3 regions of the Deinococcus radiotolerans genome follow, and region 2 is predicted to be linked to each of the others. Evidence: riboswitches for the same ligand, from Rfam matches in the RefSeq annotation. Region 2 holds a riboswitch; each other region holds the start of a gene.
What was found. Region 2 has a riboswitch for cyclic di-GMP ahead of IEY63_RS02700 (glycosyltransferase family 2 protein). Riboswitches for the same ligand answer to the same signal wherever they lie in the genome.
Positions count from the first base shown of each region.

Region 1: linked by a shared signal. The riboswitch ahead of IEY63_RS15895 (Ig-like domain-containing protein) and the one ahead of IEY63_RS02700 (glycosyltransferase family 2 protein) in region 2 are both predicted to bind cyclic di-GMP.
Region 3: linked by a shared signal. The riboswitch ahead of IEY63_RS18435 (Ig-like domain-containing protein) and the one ahead of IEY63_RS02700 (glycosyltransferase family 2 protein) in region 2 are both predicted to bind cyclic di-GMP.

Region 1 covers NZ_BMPE01000012.1:8,711-10,969, reverse strand. The annotation lists gene IEY63_RS15900 (hypothetical protein) at 1-98, opposite strand, end outside; cyclic di-GMP riboswitch class II at 1,066-1,149, shown strand; gene IEY63_RS15895 (Ig-like domain-containing protein) at 1,365-2,259, shown strand, end outside.
Region 2 covers NZ_BMPE01000001.1:556,576-558,834, forward strand. The annotation lists gene IEY63_RS02700 (glycosyltransferase family 2 protein) at 1-1,044, opposite strand, end outside; cyclic di-GMP riboswitch class II at 1,052-1,139, opposite strand; gene IEY63_RS02705 (glycoside hydrolase family 26 protein) at 1,375-2,259, shown strand, end outside.
Region 3 covers NZ_BMPE01000019.1:22,792-25,050, forward strand. The annotation lists gene thrC (threonine synthase) at 1-271, opposite strand, end outside; cyclic di-GMP riboswitch class II at 682-766, shown strand; gene IEY63_RS18435 (Ig-like domain-containing protein) at 829-1,215, shown strand; gene IEY63_RS18440 (ABC transporter ATP-binding protein) at 1,338-2,246, shown strand; gene IEY63_RS18445 (ABC transporter permease) at 2,243-2,259, shown strand, end outside.

The DNA of each region.
Region 1 (2,259 bases), on a different contig from region 2:
GTAAGCGGACTGGCGGTGGGTGTGGCGGTGCTGTGCCCGCAGGACGCAAGGAGTAGGGCGAGGGATGGACACGCGAGAGCAGAGACGGTGCGGCGCATGGAGACTCCTGTCCAGGAGCGTCGGGGCGCCTGGTGAATACGGGTGGACGGCTGAGCCTCCCTGGCCCGGGTCGGGAAGGCCTGGGCGAGCGCACCGGGAGGAATGGTGAAGAACTTCATTCTTGCCTCATACTCTGCTGGCTGGCGGGTCACAGCGTCCTTACACGCGGCGCACCCGACCAGATGAGCGCGGCAGGAAAGCGCCTATCGGCAGCGGTGGCCTCGCCCCTCACGTCACCAAACGCTGAAAGCGGGGAAACGGCGACCTTGTGTGGGCTTCTCACTGTTCATCCCGGGCGGTGCTCGAGGAAGGGGGCTACTGGCGTGTACACCGAGTCAGTTGTCAGGCCCGATATGATGACGACTGCATTACTACAGCAGCCCGCCTGGCCGTGCCCAGGATCGAAATGGACACCTTGGCGCTGAACCTAGACACTGAAGCGCACGGCCAGATGAACTGCGTCTCCCTGCAGCACCTCGCGGTGCACCTGGGCGTGACGGTGACCTGCTTCATGACGACCGCGCCGGAAGAAGGCCTCACGTGTCATGCGCGGACCCTGCATGAGAGCGGCCGGGCTGGTCCCCGTGAGCCGCGAGGTGCTGCGGCAGCGGGGGTTGAACGGTACCCGGTCAGCCCTGGCATATCGGCTCCGGGCCGCTGGCCTGGGCCTGTTGCTCCGGGCCACGCGGCAGGCGGTGACGCGGGTGGTCGGCGTGTGGCGCCAGAAGGAGGAGCGTCGGGATATTCGACTGCCGGACGGCGTGTCCTGGCGTGGCCCTGGGCGTCCGGTCAACGTTGCCCACCATCGAGGCGGCGCCTGGCTTCCACGCGTGCGTTGTGGTCAGCAGGATGGCAGGGCAACTCAGGGAAGGGCCCACTGCAGACTCATGGAACCATCTCACGTTGTAAGGTTTCTGTGAAATGACCAGCCGCAGAGTATGAGGCACAGGTGAATTTTTAAACAGCAACCTGATGCGAGGCGATGATGTCGGGCCCTTACCCGGGCACCTTGGTCCGACTGAGCCAGTGGTGCGCCCACCGCAGCGTCTCCCCGTCCACGGCCCCCGGGTCGAGTTCTTTCCGCTGGCGTGCCTGCACACCGGCCTGGAGTCCTGACGCGTTCCTTCCTGCCGCCCCTGCCGAGGCTCTTAACGCTGCGCTAACGACACATTCACTAAGTTGCCTGCGTTCGACCGCGCCCACCGCGCATCACACCACGCCTTTCACGCACGGCCCCTTCCCCGGAAGGCGCCACAGGAGCACCCATGCGTTCAGTCCTCAACACCACCCTTGCCCTGACCACCCTCACCCTGGCCCTCGCGTCCTGCGGCCAGCGCGCCGTCACCCCCACCGCCAAAGGACCCCTCATGAAGGTCGAGGTCAGCGCGCCCGCCTTCGCAGGGCAGGGCCTCGGCGCACAGGGCCTCACCGGCGACGCCCCCGCCCGCCACTACGACGTGACCGTCCGCGACAGCGCCGGCAAGACCGTCACCTTCAACGGCACCACCTACGACCCCACCGGCACCGGCGCCACCACCCTGACCCTGAACAGCGCCAACAGCTACCACCGCCTCCTGCTCCTCCCCAAAGGGGACTACACCTTCGAAAACAAGGTCAAGGACGACGCGACCAGCGCCACCCTCCTCGCGTACGGCCCCGCCGCGGAGAACGCCGGCACGGTCGACAAGAACAACACCGTCATCCGCATCAAATCCCACGCGGTGTACGACGCGGCCACCAGCACCCTGGCACCCAGCCTGAGCATGAACGAGCTGTACACCGACACGACGTTCAACCTCAGCCTCAACCTGAAAACCGCACCCGTGAACAGCGGCGCGTCCGCCACCGTCCCCACCAGCGACATCGGCCCCGTGACCTACACCCTGGGTAACGTCAGCGACGGCGTGCTGAACGGCGCGGGCAGCAAGATCGGCGTGAACGTCACGTCGCGCGGTACGGACACCGACAGTGAACTGAACGTCACCGCCACCTTCCAGGCGTGGGTGCAGGTCGCCGGCACGGACACCGCCAGCTACCAGACGGTCAGCGAAAGCTTCGCCAAGCAGATCCAGACCAACGGGCTGACCACCGACACGGTCATGCCCACGCTGACCTTCGCGACCGCCTCGGCCTCGACGGGCGCCGCGCTGAACCTGACCG
Region 2 (2,259 bases):
GCCCGCCACAAGGAGGTCAGCAGAGACGTTCAGGATGAGGGGCAGCAGGACGTTGCTGGAATTCCCGAGGATCAGGGCCAGGGCCGCGAGATCGAAGGCGGGGCCAGCGCCACCCAGCACCAGGCCGTACACGAGCACGTAGGGCAGGGTCAGCCAGCCCAGGCGGCCGCCACGGGCGTTCATGATCAGGTGGCGGTACTTGGCCATGACCTGGAAGGTGCCGTACATCCAGCGCATCCGCTGACGCCACAGGCTCTTCATGGCGATGGGCGGCTCGGTGTAGCTCACGGCATTGGGTTCGAACCGCACTTGGTAGCCGGCCTGGGCAATGGCAATGGTGAGGTCCATATCCTCGGTGAGGGTGTCGCTGCTGTACTGCAGGCGGCGCAGAAGGTCGCTGCGGAACGCGCCGGCAGCGCCCGGCACGACGCTCAGGGCACCCAGCATGTCCTGGGAGCGCCGCTCCATGTGCTGACCGATGGTGTACTCGAGGCTCTGCATCTGCGTGAGTGACGTGACGGGCCCAGCGACGCGCACGTCGCCGGCCACGGCGCCCACCCGGGGATCATTAAAGTGCTGGGCCAGGGTAGCCAGGGTGCCCGGGGCCAGGGCGGAGTCGGCGTCCACGCTCACCGCGACCGGGTAGCGCAGGTGCTGGGAGGCGAGGTTCAGGGCGCTGGCCTTGCCACCGTTGGGTTTGCGCAGGACCAGCACGCGCGGGTCGGCCTGGGCGAACTCCTCGGCGATGCGGGCGGTGTCGTCCGTGGAGCCGTCATCCACCACGATGACCTGCAACTCGGGGATGTCCTGCGCAAGGACAGAACGGATGGTGTCGGCAATGCCGACTTCCTCGTTGTACGCGGCGATCATGGCGCTCACACCGGGCAGGCGCTGGCCGGCCACGCTGAGCAGCCGCTGACGTTGACGGGCACGGTGAACCAGGGACAGGGTGATCGTCAGGACGGCTTTGAGCAGCAGCAGGCTGCCGATGATCAGCATGACCTGACCGAGCAGGGTAGATGGCAGCGCTGGAATAACAGTCATGGTGAGTCCTCCCTCGGGGCGGTCTCACCACTGGCTCCTCTCGTCTCGTACAGGTGACCGATTCAAAGACGAGGATCGACGCCTCCCGGCAGTTGCGGGGACAGTCCGGCACGCGGCTCGGCTGTCCCTCTGCGATTCAAGGTAGGCCGATGTGATTGCGCGTCGATGAACGGGAAGCCTCTGAAAATTTCGGTCAATGGGGGGCGTTGGGGGTGTGCCGAAATTGCAATTCAGCCCGACCAGTACGGCCTTTTCATTAATACGGGGCCACTGTGCGTTCATCCGGATGAATCCCGCCGGAACTGGGCACGCCGCCAGAATGAGGCACACGTGAGACGCTACCTGTCCATCCTGCTGCCCCTGACACCGCTGATCCTCCTGAGCAGTCAGGCTGCACCCAGCTCCCGCCTGCCCAGCTGCGGCATTTTCGGCCTGACGGTCAACAGCCTTGAGGTCCTGACTGCGGTGGAACGCAAGGTGAACTGCACCTTCACGTCCGTCCGCTGGTTCCAGGACTGGAACGTGCCCTTCCAGCGGGAGTACGCCAGGGCACTCACGGGACAGAAGCGTGAACTGGAACTCTCCTGGCAGCCCCGCATCCGCAAACCGGATGGGACTGCCGTGGGCGTGCCCTACCGTGACATCGCCTCTGGCCGCCACGACGCCTACCTGAAGAAGTTCGCGCGGGACATCCGCAGTGGCGGCGCCACGGTCAAGATCACGTTCGCCCCGGAGATGAACGGCAACTGGGGCACGTACCAGCTGACCCGCACCAACACGCCCGCCGACTTCATCCGCGCGTGGCGGCACATGGTCAACGTCTTCCGCGCGGAGAAAGCCCCGGTCCGCTGGGTGTGGACACCGAATATCCTCTTCCCCGGCGCCCTGAGTTCCTACAAGGCGCTGTACCCCGGCGGAGCGTGGGTGAATGAAGTGGGCCTGGACGGCTACAACTGGGGCACCACGAACCCCTGGAACCGCTGGCTGAGTTTCCGGGACACCTTCGGGCCGTCCTACGCGGAGCTCAAGCGCGTGGCGGTGGGCAAACCCGTGCAGCTGGGCGAACTGTCCAGCGTGGAGCAGGGGGGCAGCAAGGCCGCGTGGATCCGGTACATGTGCGCGGACCTGCCGGGCTTCGGCAAGATCCGCCGGGCGTTCTGGTTTCACCTGAAAGACGGTCGGGTGGACTGGCGATTGACGACCAGCGAGGCCGCA
Region 3 (2,259 bases), on a different contig from region 2:
GCGTGATCTCGGGGCTGTGGAAGACCTCTTGCGTGTACGTGCTCCGCAGCAGGGCGCGCAGGTCCGCTTCGGGGATGTCCGTGATGAAGGGGCGCATCACCTCGTAGGCGAGGTCCGCGTAGCTGAGGTCCCGCCACGCGGCCAGCTGCTCAGGCGTGACTGTGGGAATCGACTCGGGCATCGCCAGCCCGCCGTCCGGGGCGAGGCCCGAGAGCAGCACGTCCGAGAAGGACCCGAGGTCGCGCGCGCCGCGCGTGGAAACGTACTTCATGCATCCTCCCGCGCCCACGCGGTGGGCGACTTGCGTGCCGTCACTCTAGCGGCGGCGCCCGCTGCACCGCCGCGCGCGCACTAGGGCACTGACCACCCCGTCCACGCGGTCTTCATCTGGCGGGGCGGCGGATTCTGACAGAACTGTTACTGGGCGCCTCCGTCCTGACCGGGCGCCCACGTCCGGCGGGTCGGGGCCCTGTCCGGCCGGCGCTGGCGGCCTGGCCAGCCCAGGCGGAAGCCGTCCCAGACGCAGGGCACGCCGGTCCATCCCCGCAGGCCCCCGGGCCAGACGGTGGAGGTCCGCGCGGGGCTGTGCGTGTGGGTCACTCAGGAACGGTTCATGCGGGGACGTGTGACAGGTGCGAAGGGCAGCGGCCGCCATCATGACCTCACTCGCTACGGAGACAACGGGCGAGAAGAGGCGACGAAGCGTGGTCCTGTATGCGGGCACCTGGGACACGTGGAGCCAGTGGTGCGACCGGCTTTTCGACCAGTGTTCCAGCCCGGCTGGACGCTGGACCCACCAACTGCGACCCCTCGCAGGAGGAGTACCCCATGCGCGCATTTCTTCTGTCTGCACTGATCGCGGTGCTGGCCACCAGCTGCGGTGGCCCCGCCACGCCCAGCACCACCTCCCAGTCCACCGACAGCCACATCGACGTGACGGCCCCCAAGGTCACCATGGTGATGAACCCCCAGACGCTGCGGGAAAAGGGCAACGTGTTCTTCCGCCTGTCCACCCAGGACAACGTCGCCGTGTCCCGCGTGGTGCTGATCATCGACGGGCAGACTTTCGTGGACGACCCGACCGCGTACAACTCCTACGCGAAGTACTTCGAGGCGGGCAGCAACGGCGAGCACACCGTGACCGTCCGCGTGTACGACCTCGCGCAGAACGTCACCGAGCAGACCCAGAACTTCAACGTCCGCATCGGGCAGTAAGGCGGCCCGGACCCGCTGGTCCTGATTCGGCCCTGGCCACGCCGTCCGGTATGACACCTGTCACCCGGCGCGCCTGACAGGCGGCACTGGGGCGCGCCGCGCGGCCCTGGCACGCTGGGGGCATGAACGCGATCGAACTGAGCGGTGTGAACAAGACCTTCGGGCGGGTGACGGCGCTGCGCGACCTGAACCTGAGTGTGCGCGCCGGGGAACTCACGGCGCTGCTGGGGCCGAACGGGGCGGGCAAGACCACCGCCATCAACCTGATGCTGGGGCTGGCGGCGCCCAGCGCGGGTCAGGTGCGCGTGCTGGGCGGCAACCCCCGCGATGACGTGGTACGCGCCCGGATCGGGTCGATGCCGCAGGAGAGCGCGCTGCCACCCGCGCTGACCGTGCGCGAGGCGGTCACGCTGCTGGCGTCGTTCTACCCGGCGCCGCTGCCGGTGGCGCAGGCACTAGCCCTGGCTGACCTAGAGGGCGTGGCGCACCGCCGTTCGGGCGCGCTGTCCGGTGGGCAGAAGCGGCGCCTGGCGTTCGCGCTGGCGGCGGTCGGGAATCCCGAGGTGCTGCTGATCGACGAGCCCACCACCGGCATGGACGCCCAGAGCCGACTGGCGTTCTGGGAGGCTGTGACTGCCCTGAAGGCGGCGGGGCGCACGATCCTGCTCACCACGCACTACCTGGAGGAGGCCGAACGCGCCGCGGACCGGGTGGTCGTCATGAACGCCGGGGCGGTGCTGGCGGACGGTAGCCCAGAGGCGCTGCGCTCGCAGGCGGGCGGGGCGCGCGTGAGCTTCACGTCCGATCTGGTACTGGCCGAGCTGCGGCACCTGCCGGGCGCCGAGGACGTCCGCGTGGACGCCCAGGGGCACGCGCAGCTGCGCACGGGCGCCCCCGAGGCGCTGCTGCGCGCTCTGATCGCGCGGGACGTGCCCTTCTCGAACCTGGAGGTCACGCGCGCCAGCCTCGAAGACGCCTTCCTCTCGCTGACCGCCCCGGCCGGACCCGCCGGGAAGGACGTGACCGCATGACCCACCTGACCTC